DNA from 3 places in the Bacillus sp. JJ1503 genome. Region 2 is predicted to be linked to each of the others. Evidence: riboswitches for the same ligand, from Rfam matches in the RefSeq annotation. Region 2 holds a riboswitch; each other region holds the start of a gene.

Region 1 (7,211 bases), on a different contig from region 2:
TGAAACGGATGTTCAAGTACATGTATTTCATAAAGAAAAGCTTGAGGAAATGGAAATGAACGGTGTTTTAACCGTTGGCCGTGGAAGTAAATATAAGCCATCATTTGTTGAGCTCGTTTATAAGGGGGATGAGTCAAAGCCGCTTGTCGCTCTTGTTGGAAAGGGAGTTACGTTTGATACAGGAGGAATTAGCCTGAAGAGTGGCAGAGATTTAAGTGATATGAGAATGGACATGGGTGGTGCCGCTGCTGTTGCAGGAGCCGTGAAGCTATTAGCAGCATCAAAGGCAAAGGTCAATGTGGTGGCATTGATTCCAATCGTTGAAAATTCGCCGGATAATACGTCCGTGCTTCCAGGGGAAATTATCCGTTATAAGAATGGTCATACGGTTCAAGTAGGGAACACGGATGCAGAAGGACGCCTCATCTTAGCTGACGGTCTAATTCGCGCAGGTGAATGGGGAGCTGGCCATGTTGTGAATATCGCAACCTTAACAGGGGCGATTGTGAACGCACTTGGGACAAAAATAGCAGGGGTCTTTGGAGATGAGCAGCTTTCTAATGAAATGAGGCTGCTGGGCAAAGAAAATGGCGACTTCGTTTGGCCGATGCCATTAGTTGATGAATACGACAGCTATTTAAAAAGCGATTATGCTGATTTTAGCAATATATCTTCTAAAGGGGAGGCTGGGTCCATAACAGCAGGTTTATTCCTTCGCCGTTTTGTGCCTGAATCATGCAAATGGCTTCATGTGGATATGGCAGGCGTAATGGAAAGTGAAGAAACCGGTTACTATCCGAAAACCGCAACGGGATTTGGTGCAAGACTACTAGCAGACTTTACAGTGCATGTTTCAAAGTGAAAATAACATGTTTGTAAGAGACACGAATTATTTGGGGAGGAACCTGTGTGTTAACTAGTAAACAATTAACAGACATTAAAGAACTTCAGCAAGCATGTGAGGCTTCAGAATCATTTGAACTAAAACTAAATTGGGATATGCTGAAAAGTCGAGCAGGAAAAGATCGAGAGGACTTTTTCTATTATGAGGATGAAAAATTAGTAGGTTTTATCGGACTATATGGCTTTGGAAATAAGGTTGAAATATGTGGAATGGTTCATCCAGATTTCCGCCGAAAAGGAATCTTTACTGGGCTTTATCAGGTAGCCCTTCATGAAGTAAAAGAAAAAGGCTATCGAAAGGTTCTTTTGAATGCTCCTACTAATTCAAAGTCTGCAAAAGGATTTCTAGAAACCATCCCATGTAAATATTCTCTTTCAGAATATCAAATGAAGTGGAAAGAAACAGAGCTGAACATATCCGAGGATGTGACTCTTAAACTATCTGCTCCTGACGATTTTGAACTAGAAGTTCAATTGGAGGTTCAATGCTTCGGGTTTGAAGAAGAGGAAGCCAGAGCCTTCAATACTCAAAGATTTGATGATGATCAATATTTAATCATTTTGTTTAACGGAAAGGCAGTAGGAAAAATTCGAGTTTCTCATCTTGATGGTGAAGCTGGGATTTATGGATTTGCTGTTCTTCCAGAGTTTCAAGGAAATGGTATTGGGCGAAAAGCCTTAACAAATATTGTCATAAAGGAACATAAAGCAGGTTTTCCTATTTTCCTAGAGGTAGAAGCGAAAAACGCACATGCACTGCGATTGTATGAATCATGCGGGTTTAGAGCCTATCACTCACAGGATTATTATGAGATCGTATAACAAACATTGGGTTTTCCTTCCATGTGAATCTAGGTAACTTGACATATTTTATCGTTTATTGTAGACTACATGTAACAATTTAATAAGACCTCACTTTTACTAGTGAGGTAGAGGCGCGATGTTTAACAGTCTTTAGTGGAGCTTGAGAAGCAATGATGCTAGAGAGAAGGAAATATCGCCGAAGCTTGTAATATTCTCAGTATTACTGGTTGGGTCTGCAGTTAAGAGCTGCAGGACTGTCTCAATAAACTTCCCGGTTTATTGAGGGGTGCTATCTCATTAAGGGAAAGAAGAGGACTTTAGGGCATATGTATGTAACGAGACCTGAGTGTATCTTAGGTCTCTTTTTATTTTGTGAATTTCCAAAATAAATGAAATATTGCCATTATTAAGAGGTGGCAGTCATACGTAGTTAAGTGGAAAAATATACTAAACTATTATAGCAAAGGGGAGTATGATCATGAGGAAAAAATTATCATTATTTTTAGTAATGTCTTTATCTATGATTTTGCTTTTAGCAGGATGCGGTACGAGCGGCGATAGTGAAAAAACAAAAGAGTCAGGCAGCGCAGGCAGTGACTCAAAGGGAACCTTTAAGGTCGGTATGGAAGCAGGGTATGCTCCTTTCAACTGGACACAAATGGATGATTCCAATGGCGGAGTGAAAATCGATGGCAATGCTGAATATGCAGGCGGATACGATGTTGAAATTGCCAAAAAGATTGCTGAAGGCTTAGGAAAAGAATTAGTCATTGTGAAAACAGAATGGGACGGTCTTGTACCAGCATTACAATCAGGTAAATTAGATGCCATTATTGCAGGAATGTCACCGACAGAAGAACGTAAACAGACAATTGATTTCTCAGAAAACTACTACACATCACATTTTATTATGGTTGTTAAAAAGGGTGGGCCTTTCGAAGGAGCAACTTCTATTAAAGATTTCAAGGGTGCCAAAATTACTGGCCAGTTAAATACGTCTCACTATGCTGTAATTGATCAAATTGAAGGCGTACAGAAAAAGCCTGCTATGGACAATTTTCCTGCGATGCGTGTCGCTTTAGAATCGGGAATAATTGATGGATATGTATCAGAACGTCCTGAAGGAATTAGTGCTTCTTCAGCTAATGCTAACTTTGCAATGGTGGAATTTACAGATGGATTTAAGGCAGATGAGGCAGATACAGCTGTAGCAGTTGGTCTTAAAAAAGGCAGTGAATTAACAGCGAAAATCAATGAAGTTTTAGCAGGCATCTCTGAAGAAGAGCGCCAAAATATTATGGATACTGCGATCAAAAATCAACCAGCAGCAGAATAATGTAGAAGTGAATACCGGCTGCATCCAATTGCAGCCGGTATTTAGATTTAAGGGGGTAAACTATGAGCTTAGAGTGGATTTTAACAATGATTTCAAACAACTGGCCGATGTTCCTTCGTGGAGCAGGGATGACACTCTTTGTTTCCATTATTGGTACGGTCATTGGCGGAATTATAGGTTTATTGGCAGGAGTCATACGTACAATTCCTGTGCCTGAAAATAAAATCAAACGAATATTCTTAAAAGTGGTAAATGCAATTCTTTCTATGTATATAGAATTTTTCCGAGGAACACCGATGATTGTACAGGCCATGGTTATTTTTTATGGTTCTGCTTTAGCATTTGGGATAGATATGAATGTAACAGTTGCAGCAATCGTAATCGTATCAATCAATACGGGAGCCTATATGGCGGAAATTGTTCGTGGTGGTGTTATTTCTATCGATCGAGGACAGTTTGAAGCTGCTCAAGCGGTTGGGATGAATCATGTGCAAACGATGCTTAATGTCGTACTGCCGCAAGTTATTCGAAATATTTTACCGGCTACCGGCAATCAATTTATCATTAATATTAAAGATACTTCCGTACTGAACGTTATTGGCGTAACGGAATTGTATTTCCAAACAAAAACTGTGGCTGGAATCAGCTTTAAATATTTTGAACCATTCTTTGTTGCGTGTGTTCTGTATTTCGTCATGACTTTTACGGTAACACTCATTTTACGCTACTGGGAAAGAAAATTAGACGGACCGGAAAATTACAGCATGATTGAAACAAAAGCTAATTAATAAGAAAAGTGCAAGCGCCTTGTTCAGCCCCGACAAGCACAAGACAAGCCGGCAGGAAGGTTGTACTTTAACCTTCTTGTCGGATTGGCTTGTGACTCGAGGGGCTAGGCGCTGGAGCTAGACAATAACGAAGGAGGAGCACTTTTGGAAAAAGTAATTGAAGTACAGCATTTAAGCAAATCCTTTGGATCTCATGAAGTATTAAAAGATATCGATTTTTCCGTAAATAAAGGGGAAGTTGTTTGTATTATTGGTTCCTCCGGTTCCGGTAAATCAACACTTCTTCGTTGTATAAACCTTTTAGAAAAGCCGAGCGGCGGTCAAATCATATATCATGGTGAAAATATATTAGATGATAAACATGATATTCATGCTTACCGTACAAAGCTTGGAATGGTGTTCCAACAGTTTAACCTATTTAATAATCACACTGTCCTCAGCAATTGTGTTGTTGGCCAGGTGAAGGTATTAAAACGTTCAAAAGAAGAAGCGGAAAAAATCGCCATGAAATATTTAAAGGTTGTAGGTATGGACCAATATGTAAATGCGAAGTCTAAGCAGCTATCAGGCGGGCAAAAACAGCGTGTAGCCATTGCTAGGGCCCTTTCCATGGAGCCGGATGTTATGTTATTTGATGAACCGACTTCAGCCCTTGATCCTGAGATGGTTGGAGAGGTTCTTAAAGTTATGAAGGAGCTCGCTGAAACAGGTCTTACTATGTTAATTGTTACGCATGAAATGGAATTTGCTCGGGAAGTTTCAGACCGTATTGTATTTATGGACAAAGGGGTTATTGCTGAAGAAGGAACGCCAGAGCAAATCTTTAATCAACCAACACAAGAGCGTACGAGAGAATTCCTAAAACGGACATTGAAATAATTTTAGTGGACCGATCCTGGTGCAAGCAGGGATCCAATGGTACACGGATGCTCAATAAAAGAAAGGCGTTCATAAAGTTTCAACTTTGTGAACGCCTGTTTTTTACTTCAATAAAAAAATTCTTTTCTATGAAAGCTTGTTGTTGATTTAGTCGTATGTGTGCATGTGAATGGGTTTTATTCTTCAGATTCCACTTCTACCCACAATTTTGACCACTCTTCTATTTCTCTCATAATTGGCTCCAAGGCTAGACCTTTTTCAGTCAAGGAATACTCAATTCGGACTGGTGTTTCCGGGAAGACTTCACGTTTGACGATTCCTTGGTTTTCAAGATCCTTTAGTCGTTCTGAAAGGACTCTTCCGCTAATGCCAATTGAGGATTCTAACGTACAGAAACGTTTTGTACCTGACAGTAGCTGGTAAATCACGAGGCCAGTCCAGCGCTGACTCAAAATATTCATAGCATTCTCGAATCGAGGACAAAGTAGAGATTTATTCATCATCCATCACCCCTCTATTTATAAAATACCATTTTACAATCATCAATATAATTACCATACATCATAAATACACTTGACACAAGTACCTTTTAAAAATATAATTACTTACATAAAGTAACTAACTAATTGAAATTGAATATAAGATCATTATACCAAATAAATGGATTACAGATGAGGATTTATTTTGAAGAATGGGGGGGTAGCATGAATCTTGAAGCGGATGTTTGCATTGTTGGTGCTGGCCCTGGCGGCGCTTTATTAGGCTATTTGCTAGCGAAGAATAATATATCAACGATTGTTGTCGAGCGTCATGACGGGATTGATAAAGAATTCCGTGGCGAACATTTAAATAAGGATGGAGAAGCCATCTTAAAAAAATATGGCCTATATGAAAAGGTCGAAAATGAAGGTTTACTTTTAATGGAACGAATCGAATATTGGCATCATGGGCAAGTGATTAAGACGGTAACACCTGCTGAAGGAGATCAACATGTAGGAATCCATGTCCCGCAGCGAAATTTATTAAGCGTGTTGAACGGAGAATCCGAACCGTATCCAAATTACAAGCTCATGATGGGCACGAAGGTTACAGAATTAATCAAAGATGAAGATGGCCATATTACTGGAGTGAAAGCAAGAAAAGACGATCAGGAAGTGACCATTAATAGCTCCATCGTTGTAGGTGCGGATGGGCGGTTTTCTACAGTAAGAAAATTGGCGGAAATGCCGTTTCAGACGATCAAACATGGTTATGACCTTCTTTGGGCCAAAATACCAAGCCCGGCAGGATGGGAGCCAACGATTAAACAGACATTGGTTGGGGAAAGTCAGCTAGCTTTATTTACCCAGGCAGGCGGATTTATACAAATCGGCTGGAATATAGAAGAGGGTTCGTATCCTTACTTGAAAAAGCAGTCGTTTGAACCGTTTATCAAGCAAGTGACCGATGCTTTTCCAGACTTGACGGAAACGGTTCAGCAGCACATTCAATCATGGAATGATTTTATTTTATTAAAAGTTCAAAGCTGCCATTGTCCAACATGGGTAAAGGATGGCCTCGTCATTATGGGGGATTCTGCCCATACGATGAGTCCAACGGGAGCATTTGGCATTAATTGTGCCTTAGTTGATGCGAGTGTTTTATCGGAAGTGATCATGGAAGCACTTGCCACCAATGATACGAGTGCGTCTCAATTAAAAAAATATGAAAATGACCGCCGGAATGAGATCGTACAGCTGCAAGAGCAGCAGTTAATAAAAGAAGCATCCTATAAGGATAATTTTACCGTCCCAGCCTTGGCTTGATGACGGTATGAAGTTGAAAAAAGGTATGGGGGGAAATCATGATGGGAGAAATTAAGCTGAATTCGAACAGACTTTCGGTTTTAGAGGATAAAATCCAAATCATAAAATCAGGTGAAGGTGCGATTTACTTAGTGGGACCGATCCGCCTACCGGTTAATTTAAATGGGGAAACAATTGTTTTTAAATGGTATAGCTGGCTAAAAAGCGATGAAGTAATGGAAGATTATCAACAGGTAATTTCTAAATTATCATCTGCGAACCTAGCAGAATATCAACAATCAAGTGTTCTTGTTTATGGTGACTTTGAGTATGAGGATGAAGCTTTGATAAGAATGCACTCCATCTGCCATACAGGAGATATTTTTGGAAGCAAGCGATGCGATTGCGGGTTTCAGCTAAAGCAGTCGATGAAAATGATCGCGGAGCATGGTGTGGGAGCCTTATTTTATTTGGCAAACCATGAAGGCCGGGGAATTGGATTATTTAGTAAGGCCATGGCTTATATCCTTCAAGAAAATGGACACGATACAGTGGAAGCCAATGAAGCTCTTGGCTTTGCTGATGACACAAGAAACTACGATGATGCTATTCAAGTACTTAAAGCTCTAAGAACGAAACCAGTAACGCTTATAACGAATAATCCTAAAAAACTTGAAGCATTAAGAGCTTCAGGGTTGCCTGTCTCAGGGAGAACAC
Region 2 (7,211 bases):
ATCTGGAATGGGTATACCATTACTGATAAACGAAAAGAAATGGTTCTATTCACAAAGCCTTATTTAGCGAATGCCCAAGTGATTGCAACAAAAGCTGATTCTGACATTAGCACTTTGGCTGATTTGGATGGAAAGGTGATTGGTCTTCAAGGTCTTTCCTCTGCATCTGATGCCTTAAATGCAAATCCGATTAAAGACAGCATCAAGTCTGTTTCCGAATACGCCGATAATGTTCTTGCCTTAAGTGACTTAAAGGCCGGCCGAGTAGATGCGGTTATCATTGATGAAGTCGTTATTGATTACTATATGGCCCAAGAAGAGGGTACCTTTAAGGTCCTTGACGAATCATTAGCGCCAGAGGAATACGGCGTAGGTGTGAAAAAAGGGAACGATGAATTATTAAAAGAACTGCAAAAAGCCCTTGATGAGTTGAGCGCGGACGGTACTGCTGCTAAAATCTCAGAAAAATGGTTTGGTGCAGACAAAGTTCTAAATTAATCGTACAAATTATAGAAGCAAACAGGGTTTCCCTCGGAAAGCCTGTTTTGTTTTTGGAGGAATTCTTTCATGATGGACTACATTCTCACAATTATTAAGCCCATGCTTGAAGGGGCTCAGATGACAATCCTATTATTTATTATCGCCATCATAGTGTCCATTCCATTAGGCTTTCTATTAACTTTAGCTGTAAAAAGTTCGATCAAGCCTCTTTCGTGGTTGGCACAGGCCTATATTTATGTGATGCGTGGAACCCCGCTCCTCTTGCAATTATTATTTATTTGTTTCGGGCTCCCGCTTATCCCTGTAATCGGGGAATATTTAGTGCTTGACCGTTTTGTTGCAGCCTGCTTAGGCTTTATTTTGAATTACGCCGCCTATTTCGCGGAAATTTTCCGTGGTGGTCTTTTGGCTATTGATAAGGGACAATATGAGGCTTCACAGGTTCTTGGCTTAAGCAAATGGCAGACAACGACAAGAATAGTGCTGCCGCAAATGTTCCGTATTGCGCTCCCTGCTGTTTCAAATGAATCGGTGACACTTGTTAAGGATACTGCATTGCTATATGCTGTCGCTGTACCGGAGCTTTTGCACTTTGCCCAGACAGCCGTCAACCGCGACTTTACCATTGTGCCGTTTTTCATTGCCGGCATTATTTATTTAGGAATTACGCTTATCTTAACGTTGCTCTTTAAATGGCTAGAACGGCGCTATAAATTTGAATAAGAAGGATTGATATTATGGCTATCATAGAAGTATCCAACCTAAAAAAATCATACGGTCATTTAAATGTCCTGAAGCAAATTACATTTAATGTTAAAAAGAATGATGTCATCGCCGTCATTGGCCCTTCCGGTTCAGGAAAAAGCACCATGCTTCGAAGCCTGATTCATCTTGAGAAAATCAATGATGGCAGCATTTGTATAGATGGCAATTACCTAGTTAAAAATGGTGAGTATTCCAAACCGCAGGAATTGAATCGGATTACGTCCAAAATGGGGATGGTTTTTCAGCACTTTAATCTATTTCCTCATCTTACGGTAAGAGAAAATTTAGAAATTGCTCCTAAGATGGTGAAAAAGGAATCTGCGGAATCCCTTCAGAAGCGCAGCATGGAAATTCTCGAGAAGATTGGGTTAGCGGATAAAGCAGGCACATATCCTGGAAATCTCTCAGGCGGACAAAAACAAAGGGTCGCTATTGCGAGAGCTTTAATGATGGAGCCAGAGATTCTTCTGTTTGATGAGCCTACTTCAGCCCTAGACCCGGAATTAACGGGTGAAGTGCTGCAAGTAATGAAAACACTCGCTGAAGAACAAATGACGATGATTGTCGTCACTCATGAAATGGGCTTTGCTAAAGAGGTCGCCAATCAGGTTCTATTTATGGATAACGGAGAAATTGCGGAGTCCGGCCACCCGGACCAATTGTTCTCAAATCCTCAATTTGACCGGACAAAAGCCTTCTTGAATCGGGTGCTTAAATAAGCTAATGGAAAAACATTTCTAAAAATCCCTTGCAATTATGGGAACCTTCAGTTAACATTGAATACAATTAAATAAGTTCTTATTTCAAGATCTTTTTGAAGTGAGGATAGAGGCGCAAAGACCATCAGTACACAATCGGAGGATAATGAGACCCTATGATGATTGTGAAAAGGGGAATTTGCCGAAGTTTTAGGAATCTCATGTTCTTAAAGCTGGGCCTGTGTTGAATAAATACAGGACTGTCATATAGGAGAGACTATATGGAGGGCTATCGCACAAGAAACGGTGATTTTTTTACACTATTGTTTCTATAGCAACAGCGAGTCCCTCGTTGTTGCTTTTTTGCGTTTAGTTTTAAATAGGCCCTATCACCTCTACTTTTTAAAAAAATTTAAAAAAGGGTGTGTGAAGTTATGAATTTTGGTCAAGTACTTACAGCAATGGTAACGCCATTTGATCATAACGGTGAGGTTGATTTTGAAGCGACAAAAAATTTAGTTAACTATTTAATCGAGAATGGGTCAGACGGATTAGTTGTTGCAGGTACTACTGGTGAGTCGCCAACTTTAACAGAGGAAGAGAAAGTGGCTCTATTTAAGTTTGTTGTTGAGGTAGCTGGCGGCAGGGTTCCCATCATAGCTGGAACAGGTTCGAATAATACAAGAACTTCCATTAGCTTGACTAGAAAGGCTGAAGAGGCTGGAGTGGATGGCATTATGCTTGTTGCGCCATACTATAACAAACCATCTCAGGAAGGCATGTATCAGCATTTTAAAGCTATTGCTGAAGCAACGTCATTACCGATCATGCTGTACAATATTCCAGGACGAAGCGTTGTGAATATGTCAGTTGAGACAATTGTAAGACTTTCAGAAATTCAAAATATCGTAGCAATTAAGGAAGCTAGCGGTGACTTAGATGCCATGGCCCAAATCATCAGCCAGACCCCAGCTGACTTTACTTTATACAGTGGGGATGACGGTCTTACCTTACCGGTTCTGGCTATCGGAGGAGCAGGGATTGTTTCTGTTGCTGCCCACATTATCGGGAACGAAATGCAAGACATGATTAATAGCTTTAATAATGGTGAGCTTCAGAAAGCAGCGGCTGCCCATCGCGAGCTTCTTCCGATTATGAAGGCTTTATTTAATGCTCCAAATCCAACACCAGTAAAAGCTGCTCTTAATCTGCAAGGCATTCAAGTTGGCGGAGTCCGGCTCCCATTAGTTCCTTTAAATAATACGGAAATGACTGCATTGCAGGAAGTATTGCAAACACTTCAGCCAGTAAATGCTTGATCATTAGAAGAAGCCCACTCCTAACGTTAGAAGTGGGCTTTATTAATAAGAAATACATGTATTAAATCACTTAACAGAAACGTTATTTTTTCCGCTTTGTTTGGCCTTATATAGTCCGAGATCCGCATGATGAAATAATTCATGAAATGATAGAACTTTTCCGTCTAAGTTATCCGCAACTCCCATACTCGTTGTTACGGATACACTGTTTCCACTCATTTCGATCTTTAACTTACCAAAAACCTCCCTAATTTCTTCAGCCCTTTTCTTGCCTCTTTCAAGTGAAGCGCCCCTAATCATTACGACAAACTCATCCCCGCCATACCGGGCGAATAGCTCATTTTCCTTTATTGTTTTTGAACAAGCAATACTTACTTGTTTAATAACCTCATCACCAAAAAGGTGACCATACTGATCATTAATGATTTTAAAATTATCGATGTCAAACAAGATACAGACAATACTTTCATTTTTGACAGATGCTTGTTCTAACCACTCATTTGAAGTGGTTTCTAAATAGCTTCGATTAAAGGTACCTGTTAAAAAATCAGTATTGGCTTTCCTTTTAAAATCAGCCATACTATGTTTGATTTCAAGCTTTAAAGCCGTTAACGCTAATTCTTGTTTATTAATATCGTTTATCAAGGATATATATTCCTTTTGAACACGATACCCTAACTGAACATCTTCCATCTGCTCACACAATTGGCATCGCTCTTCTTGAATCGTTTTTAATAAGTATAAATCTTGATAGCTTTCCACTAATTCCTTTGCAACAGTTAAAGAGTCAAATGCTTCCTTAATAATTTTTGCTTCCGATACCAGCTTCCTTGTAAATGATAGCACTGAGACTTTTCCCTTATAAAGGATTCTAAAATAGGGTCATGGATCATTTCATTAATAAGTGCTTTTGAATCATGAAAATAATTGAGCTCAAGATAAGCTTTTGCAATGTTCAGCTTTACTCTTAGTCCAAGAATAGGACTGGCGGGTTTGTGTAATTTAGACGCCTCTAGCCCCTTTTGACCTGCTTCTAAGGCTGCTTCATAATTGCCTTCCTCCATCAAAACATGACTGAAATTGCTATATCCATTACTAACGATATTATATTTCTCTAATTTCTTTCCTAGCTTGATGCTATTCTCCAGTGTCGCCTTGGCCTTCGTAAAATCCTTATTATATTCATAAAGCAAAAACAATACATTGTACTGATGTAATAGATCTGCTTCGTCTCCAAAACCTCTGCAAACTTCAACATAGGCATCAATACTATTAAAGGCTTCCTCTATATCCCCAATACAATAATAGGAAGCAGCATGATTTATATGGGCAGTTAAAATAGATTTAAAATCATCGAATTCTTTTCCGCACTTCAGAAGATTATAGCATGCCTCAATCGTTTCCTTATATTTCCCCTCAGCCCTAAGTTTCGTTACTTCTTGCTGTAATAGCTTTAAATCTTCTTTCTCCATATTTCTGCTCCTTATGTATATATAAATAGTATATGAGTATAAATATGTATCAGTTTTTTCTTTATATGATGTATTAAATTATACCTCATAAACTATAGTAGAGCCTGTTTTTTCCCATGTTCATACACTTAACTATAAAAAATAGAGAAGTGATAAACACTTCTCTGCAAGGGGCATTTTTAGAACATGATTTGTTAAAAAGCTCCTACTATAAAATATAGAAGAAAGAAAAAAGCAATGACATACATCGTTCCTGTAACTTCCTTTTTTCTGCCTGTTGCCCACTTTAATACCGGGTAAGCAATAAAGCCAAAAGCAATTCCGTTAGCGATATTAAACGTTAGCGGCATGATGGCCAGCATTAAATAGGCAGGGAAAGCCTCTGTAAAATCGCTAAAGGGAATTTCTTTTATCGATTGGACCATAAGACATCCAACAATGATCAAAACGGGTGCGATTGCACTATTAGGAATCACTTTAAAAATTGGTGTTAGAAAAAGTGCCGGTATAAACAGTAAGCCAGTTGTTAATGAGGTTAAGCCAGTTCTGCCGCCCGCGGCAATACCTGTTGCGGACTCAGCAGCGGTCGTTGTCGGGCTGCAGCCAAAAAGGCCCGCACCGATGACTGAAAAGGAATGAGCTTGAAAGGACTTGCGAAATTTCGATTTATCTGGAAGCATGCCAAGCTGAACACTCATATTTTGGAAAATAATGACCATCGATAAAGAAAATACGGCTGTCCAAAAATGAAACGTACCTATTTGGCTAAAATCAAAAGCTAAAAAAACCTCTTGATAACCGTTAAATGAGAGATGGAAATCACGCAACTTTGAAAAGTCCACAATACCAAATAAAGCTCCAATGAATGTCCCTATCAAAATTCCGATCAAAAAGTTCCCTTTAACATTCTTCTGAAACAACGGTACAAGAATAAGCAGAGTAAGCAAGGTCGTTAAAGCATGGGGATCGCTAATCTTTGCCAGCGCTACAAAGGTTCCCTCGTTTGCTACGATTACACCCCCATTTTTCAGACCTAGAAATGCAATAAATAAGCCAATTCCTGCAGTCATAGCATGAATCATAGACATCGGAATAGAGTTTGATAAAAAAACAGCGACTTTAGAAGTTGTCGTTAATACATAAACAATTCCCGCTATCAACACAACGGCTAAAGCCTGCTGCCAAGATAGGCCGAAAGATAACACGAGTGTAAATACGAAAAACGCGTTGTCCCCCATCCCTGGAACGATGACCAGTGGAGAATTTGCCCATAAGGCTAATAACATACATCCTATAAAGGAGCAAATCACTGTGGCAATAGTGACAGCTTCATAAGGCATGCCAGCCATATTCAAAATCGCACCGTTGACAACAATGATATAGGCTACCGTAATAAATGAGGTTAGGCCAGCAACCATCTCTGTGCGGACACTCGTATTTTCTTCTTGAAGATGAAACCATTGATTTAATTGTTTTAACAAGAGCCAATCACTTCTTTCTAATGAAAAGCACCACAGCAGATTGTGCTTGCCGCAAGAATATATAACCCTCAAGGGCATGAATAATCGAAAAAATGACAGTAAAAACAAATGCCCTAACTAAGCCAATCCAAGAGATAGAGATCCTAATCCTGCCGTTTCGGCATAGTAAGCGATAATCGCTGAAAAGAAAGCACCGCTACTATGAATCCTTCAAGTCCAATATTAATGAAACCTGATCTTTTAAACAAATTTTTCGTATTAATTCCCATGGTATAATGTTCATTATCATTCCAAAGAAAGTAGAAACAATGAACTGAAAGGTTGGATTCCTTTGATTACCAAAATTACAGACTGCGCTATTTTCGCTAATATTCCCGAGAATGAATTATCTAATATCATTCCTTTACTTAAAGAACGTCATTTCAAAAAAAACCATGTTCTAATATTTGAAAATGATCAAAGTGATGAGATTTATATCATTCGCTCAGGAATGGCAAAAGTCTGCCGTATACATGAAGGCAGGGAAGTTGTACTTGGTATAACAATGCCTGGAGATATTATTGGTGAGACAGAAGCACTTTCTAACGACCAGCACCGAATCTCATCGATTGAAGCAATAGAGAATGTTTCAACCTGGCTTATTTCCAGGAATGATTTCTTAAATATCGTGGAAAAATATCCATCAGTCCTTAGAAAAGCCTATATGATTCTTGTCGAGAGGACCCGCATCCTTAATCGGCTAGTTCGGTATTTAACCTTCTATGATGTCCGTACGAAGGTTGCAAATTTACTCATAGATTTATTTTATAACTTCGGAAAACCATGTGATAACGGTTACAAAATAGACCTGAAAGTAAATCAGTCTTTACTAGCAAATATGCTGGGTGTGACGAGAGAATCAATTTCCAAAACCATAGGTGATTTTCAAAATGAGGGCCTTATTGATGTACAAGGTAAGTATTTTTACCTCCTTGA
Region 3 (7,211 bases), on a different contig from region 2:
CCCACGGCTTTCATTACGGTTATATGCACCAATTGTAATAACACGAGATAAGTGAAGCATATTTTTTAGTTGACGAGTAAATGCAGCCCCTTGGTTGCTCCATTTTGCTGTATCGTTAATATTAATGTTTTTGAAACGTTCCATTAACTCTACAATTTTCTCATCCGTTTTCAATAGCTTGCTGTTTTCACGAACAACTGTCACGTTATCAGTCATCCACTCACCAAGTTCTTTATGAAGAACATAAGCGTTTTCAGTTCCATCTAAAGACAAGATGCCATTCCATTTTGCTTCCTCTTCTTTAACATGACGATCAAATACAGAAGAAGAAATAGAATCAACGCTTTTCTCAAGACCATCAATATATTTAACCGCATTTGGTCCAGCAACCATCCCACCGTAAATAGCTGAAAGTAAGGAGTTTGCACCTAAACGGTTTGCACCGTGCTGTGAATAATCACACTCACCTGCTGCAAATAAGCCAGGAATGCTCGTTTGCTGTTCATAGTCCACCCATAGTCCACCCATTGAATAGTGAACGGCAGGGAAGATCTTCATTGGAACTTTGCGTGGATCATCACCCATAAACTTCTCGTAAATTTCGATGATTCCGCCAAGTTTAATATCAAGCTCATGCGCATCTTTATGAGAAAGATCCAGATATACCATGTTTTCTCCATTAATACCTAGTTTTTGATTGACACATACATCAAAAATTTCACGTGTTGCAATATCACGCGGTACTAGGTTCCCATATGCAGGATATTTCTCTTCAAGGAAATACCAAGGCTTACCATCCTTATAAGTCCAAACACGTCCGCCTTCACCACGTGCAGATTCACTCATAAGACGAAGCTTATCGTCTCCAGGGATTGCAGTTGGATGAATTTGAATAAATTCACCATTCGCATAATAAGCCCCTTGCTGATAAACAATAGAAGCAGCTGATCCTGTATTGATCACTGAGTTTGTTGATTTACCAAAAATAATTCCAGGGCCGCCTGTAGCCATAATAACGGCATCTGCAGCAAATGTTTGGATTTCACCAGAAGTTAAATTCTGTGCTGAAATTCCACGGCAAACTCCATCATCATCAATAACGGCACCTAAGAATTCCCAGCCTTCGTATTTCGTAACAAGTCCTACAACCTCTTGTCGGCGTACTTGTTCATCTAAGGCATATAAAAGCTGCTGACCTGTTGTAGCTCCAGCAAATGCAGTACGGTGATGCTGTGTTCCACCAAAGCGACGGAAATCGAGTAAACCTTCAGGTGTACGATTAAACATAACACCCATACGGTCGAATAAATGGATAATTCCAGGTGCTGCTTCACACATTGCTTTAACTGGCGGCTGGTTTGCTAAAAAGTCTCCGCCGTAAATAGTGTCATCAAAGTGGATATATGGTGAATCTCCTTCACCCTTTGTATTAACAGCTCCGTTAATGCCGCCTTGGGCACAAACAGAGTGAGAACGTTTAACCGGTACTAAGGAAAATAACTCAACCGGAGTCCCTGATTCTGCAACTTTAATTGTTGCCATTAAGCCGGCTAGACCGCCGCCGACAACGATTACCTTACCTTTAGCCATAGTGACTCACTCCCTATTACATAGTAAAACTAAAGCAAAATTTCATCCGAACATTTTCTACTGCTTATTAAACAAATGCTGTAATCGCACGAATACCGACAATTGATAATAAAATAAAGATAACAATTGTAACGTATGTTGTTATTAATTGTGAACGAGGTGAAATTGTAATCCCCCAGCTTACACAGAAAGACCATAATCCATTAGAGAAGTGGAAGATTGTTGAAATAACGCCTACTATATAAAACCAGAACATAAATGGATTCGAAAGAATATTCTCCATCATTTGGAAATTAACATCTGCGCCAAATGCAGCTTGTACACGAGTCTCCCATACATGCCATGCAATGAAAATAAGTGTAATAACACCAGACACACGTTGCAGCATGAACATCCAGTTACGGAAGAATCCATATTTGCTTACATTGTTTTTTGCTGTAAAAGCAATATAAAGCCCATAGATGGCATGAAATAATAAAGGCAAGAAAATAATAAAGGTTTCTAAAATAATTCTAAACGGCAGATTTTCCATAAAACCTGCTGCCTTATTAAAAGACTCCTCTCCCCCTGTTGCAAAATGATTGACTACTAGATGCTGAACTAAAAATAGTCCTACTGGTATAACACCTAGCAATGAATGCAATCTGCGATTTAAAAATTCTCGATTACCCGCCATGATTTACCCCCCTATTTTTTTGCAAGATGTAAGGTGTTGTTACTTCGTATGTAAGAATTTCACCAAAACATCAATTCGAAAATGGCATATCATTTTCTTACAATTATGTGACATGTCCATTTTACTCCCAACATCCTAGAGCGTCAAGGAAACGATTACATAAAATGTTGTAAATATCAAAATCATAAAAATATATTAATATTACGTATTTTGACCTATTTAACCATATTTATTAAGTGATAGCCCGTTTGGTTTAATATATTAAAAAAGTATTAATCTTCCACTGCAAAACAGCCAGCTTTTTCATCATTCTATAACTAAATTCCTTCTCATTTGTATATAATAGAAGAATAATAGAAAGAGGGGATCTTAGCTTGAACGAAACAGCTTCAGAATTAATTCCAATTGAACAAAAAGCCGAATCCATTTCTGTCTTTGGATACGAATTGATAAGGGAAGTTCTTTTACACGACATATTAGGCGATGATGCGCCTGAAATATTATATTGGGCTGGAAAAACCCTTGCACGTAAATATCCTCAAAAGACAGTGTCCGAAATAATTGATTTCTTCGAGCAAGCTTCATGGGGAAACCTAGTCCTTAAGAAAGAATCAAAAAATGAGATGGAATTTGAACTTTCAAGTTCTTTCATACAAGAGCGCTGTAAAAATAATAATCGATGCACTTTTCAGCTTGAGGCAGGGTTTATTGCTCAGCAAATTGAACTGCAATCTGAAGTAATTTGCGAATCGTATGAACATCCTAATAAAAGAAAAGGAAAAATTCAGTTTACAGTTAAATGGGATAAAAAGGACAAAATCGAATATTAACTTCTGACGAAAAAGAGGCTTTCGGTACAAAGAAAGCCTCTTTCTTAATATTAAGAATTAATCGATATACCTGATAAATGAAAGGCTTCGTGAAGGGCCTCAACAGCCTGTACCATTTTTTCTTGTCCAATAACCGTTGAAACCTTAATTTCTGATGTACTCACCATCTTTACTTCGATATCATTGGAGGCCAGCACTTCAAACATCTCAGCTGCTACCCCTGGATTTGAAACCATTCCTGAACCAATAATCGAAACTTTGGCAAGACCCGTCTCAGATTCAATACGGCTATAGTTTAATTTATTCTTACAGTTTTCTAGAACCTTTATGGTGTCATCAAGATCTTCATTTTTAATCGAGAAGGATAGATTAGCTGATTGTTCTGCTAATGTACTTTGAATAATAATATCAACATTAATATGATTTTTTGCTAATTCAGAGAAGACTGTGGATAACCCAATTAAGGAGTTCGGCAACCCAATAACAGTGACTCTTGTGATTTCGTTTTCAAATGCTATTCCCCGGACAACTAAATTCTCTTCCATGTTTACTTCCTCCTCGATTATAGTCCCTGATTCACTTTCACTGCTTGAACGCACTTCAATTGGGATTTGATAGTTTTTTGCAAATTCTACTGCTCTAGGATGCAATACGCCAGCACCTAAATGAGCAAGCTCAAGCATTTCATCATAGGAAACCGCTAATAATTTTCTTGCGTCTTTAACATAGCGCGGATCTGTTGTATACACTCCTGTCACGTCTGTATAAATATCACATTTATCCGCTTTTAAAGCAGCGGCTATTGCGACTGCCGTCGTATCTGAGCCCCCACGACCCAATGTTGAAATGGATCCGTCTTCCGTTATGCCTTGGAACCCCGCAACAATTACAATCCTCCCTTCGTTAAGCTCACTTTTCAGCTTAGAAGTATCTATATCCAATATTCTTGCATTTCCGTGTACTGATTCTGTTTTTATTCCTGCCTGCCAGCCTGTTAAGGATACGGCTGGAAATCCCTTTTCTGTTAAGGCCATTGCTAATAAAGAAATCGTCACCTGTTCACCTGTAGTTAAAAGCATGTCCATTTCTCTTTTGCTTGGAGAGGAGGAAATTTCCTTTGCCAGACTGACAAGTTGATCGGTAGATTTCCCCATTGCAGAAACAACCACAACGACATCATTGCCCTTATTCTTTTCTTCGATTACCCGATTGGCAACATTTCGAATTTTTTCTACATTAGCAACAGATGTTCCACCAAACTTTTGAATGATAAGTCCCATGTTTTTCCCTCTTTCTTAATGTGAAAATTGTTGATTGGAAGCCGTCTCTTAAATTGCTTTATAAAATATGCCGGAAATACCCGATTGATTGGATTTCTGCATAAAAAAAAGCAATGAGATTCTATCCCATTGCTGTGTTTATAAACGTATAAAAAAATACGATTCACACAGTGAGATAGCTCTCCAAGACGTTTTTTGTCTTGACAATCTTACATTTATTAAATGCAAGACCAGCGAAAAAAGTTATGAGACTTTATCCACTTCGGCAAACATTCCCTTTCAAAGCTTTTCATTGAAGCTCATACTTCTCCAAGCTTTTACTATTGAAGTTCGCACCTCTACCTTCACTTTAATACTATAAAGTGATATTGAATTTTCAGTAATTATAGCATGCTCTTTTTCTTCTAACAATACTATTCCGTTAATTTTCTTTTTAATTCTTCCGCAATATTTGCGGGAATACCAATTTTTCTAAATTCCTCTATGCTAGCCTCTTTCATCTTTTTGACAGACCCAAAGGATTTTAGGAGCTGCTTCTTGCGCTTTTCCCCAATACCAGGAATTTCATCCAGCACTGACTGAAAAGCATTTTTCCCTCTAAGCTGGCGATGGAACGTTATGGCGAAACGGTGGACTTCATCTTGAATTCTTTGCAGCAGATAGAACTCCTGACTGTTTCTCCCAAGTGGAATAATTTCTAATGGATTCCCGTACAAGAGCTGTGAAGTTCTATGCTTCTCATCTTTTACCAAACCTGAGATAGGGATATCAAGGCCCAATTCATTTTCCAATACATCTCTTACTGCCTCAACATGCCCCTTTCCTCCATCAATGATGATCAAATCTGGAAGAGGCAGGTTTTCTTTTAATACCCGAGAATACCTTCTACGTACGACCTCTCGCATAGAATCATAATCATCCGGTCCCTGCACAGATTTTATTTTATATTTACGATATTCTCTTTTCTCGGGCTTGCCATCAATAAAAACAACCATGGCTGATACGGGATCTGTTCCTTGAATGTTCGAGTTATCGAAAGCCTCAATTCGATGAGGGGTATAAATACCTAGTTGGTTCCCCAAATTTTCAATCGCTTTAATGGTTCTTTCTTCATCCTTCTCAATAAGGGAGAACTTTTCTTGAAGGGCGATTTTTGCATTTTTAGAAGCTAATTGGACTAATTCTTTTTTCTGGCCTCGTTGAGGTTGAAATGTTTTTACTTCTAAAAGCTCTTCAGCCATATCTGAATTAACCGTATTAGGCAGCAATATTTCTTTTGGCTTAAAGTGATTGGCCTTTAAATAAAATTGACCTAGGTATGTTAACATTTCTTCGTCAGGCTCGTTATAAATTGGAAACATTGAAACATCCCGTTCAATTAGTTTCCCCTGTCTGATAAAGAATACCTGAACACACATCCAGCCTTTATCGACAGCAAAGCCGAATACATCTCGATCTGTAAAGTCTGTTGTTGTGATCTTTTGCTTTTCCATTGTTGCTTCAATATGAGCGATCCTATCACGGAACTCCTTTGCCTTTTCAAAGTCAAGTTCTTCAGCAGCGGCTGTCATTTTTTCTGTTAATTCTTTTTTTATTTCCTTATAGCCTCCATTTAAGAAACGGGTAATCTCATCAACCATTAATTTATATTCCTGCTCACTTACTTCTTTCACACAAGGAGCTAAACATTGTCCTAAATGATAGTAAAGGCAGACACGGTCAGGCAAGGTTGTACATTTTCTTAATGGATAAATTCGGTCAAGCAGCTTCTTTGTTTCATTTGCAGCATGGACATTTGGATAAGGCCCAAAATATTTCCCCTTATCTTTTTTAACCTTTCGGGTAGTAATGAGGCGGGGGTGTCGCTCGGCAGTTAGTTTAATAAATGGATAGGTTTTATCGTCCTTGAGCATAACATTATATTTGGGATCGTACTTTTTAATTAGGTTCATCTCAAGAATTAAAGCTTCCATATTAGAGGATGTCACAATATATTCGAGGTCTTCTATTTCATTGACTAATCTTTGTGTTTTTCCGTCATGTGAACCAGTAAAATAGGATCTGACACGATTTTTTAAAACCTTTGCCTTTCCTACGTAGATGATAGTTCCTTGACGGTCCTTCATTAGATAGCAGCCTGGCTGATCAGGCAATAGCATTAATTTATTTTTAATAATTTCATTCATTTGATCACTTCCGGAATAGAAATACTTAAGGGGTCAGACTACAAGTCAGACCCCTTACAAATCTAATCTTATTATGCATGTTTTGAAAGAAGTTCTGCAAGAGCTTCTTTCGGCTGGAAGCCAACTACTTTATCTACAACTTCTCCGTCTTTAAAAACGATTAAAGTCGGGATGCTCATAACACCATATTTTCCTGCAGTTTCTTGGTTCTCGTCTACGTCTAGCTTGACGATTTTTACTTTATCGCCCATTTCTGTATCTAGCTCTTCAAGTACTGGAGCGATCATTTTACAAGGTCCGCACCATGGTGCCCAAAAATCTGCAAGGACAACTCCTGAACCAGTTTCAGTAGAAAAAGATTGATCTGTAGCGTTTATAATAGCCATCGAAATGCCTCCTATTTTTAAGTGAATAATAAATATAACGACAGTATACCATTGTTTATTCCCACATGCTAACGATTTGCTTCGACCGTAATTTCCCCTATATTTTCAATAACTATTCATATTGAATTTTTGGTTTGAAATCATTCCTATATAGAAAACAAGCGGCATATAGCCGCTCGTTTATATAGTTAGCTTATGCATTTATTAACAGCTTCTTAAACTCTTCTGTAAGCATCGGAACTACCTCAAACAGGTCTCCGACA

Evidence for each region. Region 2 has a riboswitch for lysine ahead of dapA (4-hydroxy-tetrahydrodipicolinate synthase). Riboswitches for the same ligand answer to the same signal wherever they lie in the genome.
Region 1: it holds a riboswitch for lysine, as region 2 does, so the genes downstream of both, V7149_RS18300 (transporter substrate-binding domain-containing protein) here and dapA (4-hydroxy-tetrahydrodipicolinate synthase) in region 2, are expected to answer to the same signal.
Region 3: it holds a riboswitch for lysine, as region 2 does, so the genes downstream of both, V7149_RS08555 (aspartate kinase) here and dapA (4-hydroxy-tetrahydrodipicolinate synthase) in region 2, are expected to answer to the same signal.

What each region holds. Positions count from the first base shown of each region.
Region 1 covers NZ_JBALOZ010000245.1:12,489-19,699, reverse strand. The annotation lists gene V7149_RS18310 (leucyl aminopeptidase family protein) at 1-862, shown strand, start outside; gene V7149_RS18305 (GNAT family N-acetyltransferase) at 910-1,725, shown strand; lysine riboswitch at 1,826-2,007, shown strand; gene V7149_RS18300 (transporter substrate-binding domain-containing protein) at 2,186-3,043, shown strand; gene V7149_RS18295 (amino acid ABC transporter permease) at 3,106-3,831, shown strand; gene V7149_RS18290 (amino acid ABC transporter ATP-binding protein) at 3,976-4,710, shown strand; gene V7149_RS18285 (winged helix-turn-helix transcriptional regulator) at 4,887-5,210, opposite strand; gene V7149_RS18280 (FAD-dependent monooxygenase) at 5,415-6,515, shown strand; gene V7149_RS18275 (GTP cyclohydrolase II) at 6,557-7,211, shown strand, end outside.
Region 2 covers NZ_JBALOZ010000069.1:3,340-10,550, forward strand. The annotation lists gene V7149_RS06280 (amino acid ABC transporter substrate-binding protein) at 1-498, shown strand, start outside; gene V7149_RS06285 (amino acid ABC transporter permease) at 568-1,224, shown strand; gene V7149_RS06290 (amino acid ABC transporter ATP-binding protein) at 1,239-1,985, shown strand; lysine riboswitch at 2,085-2,264, shown strand; gene dapA (4-hydroxy-tetrahydrodipicolinate synthase) at 2,399-3,283, shown strand; gene V7149_RS06300 (GGDEF domain-containing protein) at 3,350-4,129, opposite strand; gene V7149_RS06305 (hypothetical protein) at 4,063-4,755, opposite strand; gene V7149_RS06310 (NCS2 family permease) at 4,950-6,236, opposite strand; gene V7149_RS06315 (Crp/Fnr family transcriptional regulator) at 6,568-7,211, shown strand, end outside.
Region 3 covers NZ_JBALOZ010000092.1:9,197-16,407, forward strand. The annotation lists gene sdhA (succinate dehydrogenase flavoprotein subunit) at 1-1,590, opposite strand, end outside; gene V7149_RS08545 (succinate dehydrogenase cytochrome b558 subunit) at 1,658-2,266, opposite strand; gene V7149_RS08550 (YslB family protein) at 2,641-3,096, shown strand; gene V7149_RS08555 (aspartate kinase) at 3,147-4,376, opposite strand; lysine riboswitch at 4,545-4,725, opposite strand; gene uvrC (excinuclease ABC subunit UvrC) at 4,790-6,562, opposite strand; gene trxA (thioredoxin) at 6,634-6,948, opposite strand; gene V7149_RS08570 (electron transfer flavoprotein subunit alpha/FixB family protein) at 7,142-7,211, opposite strand, start outside.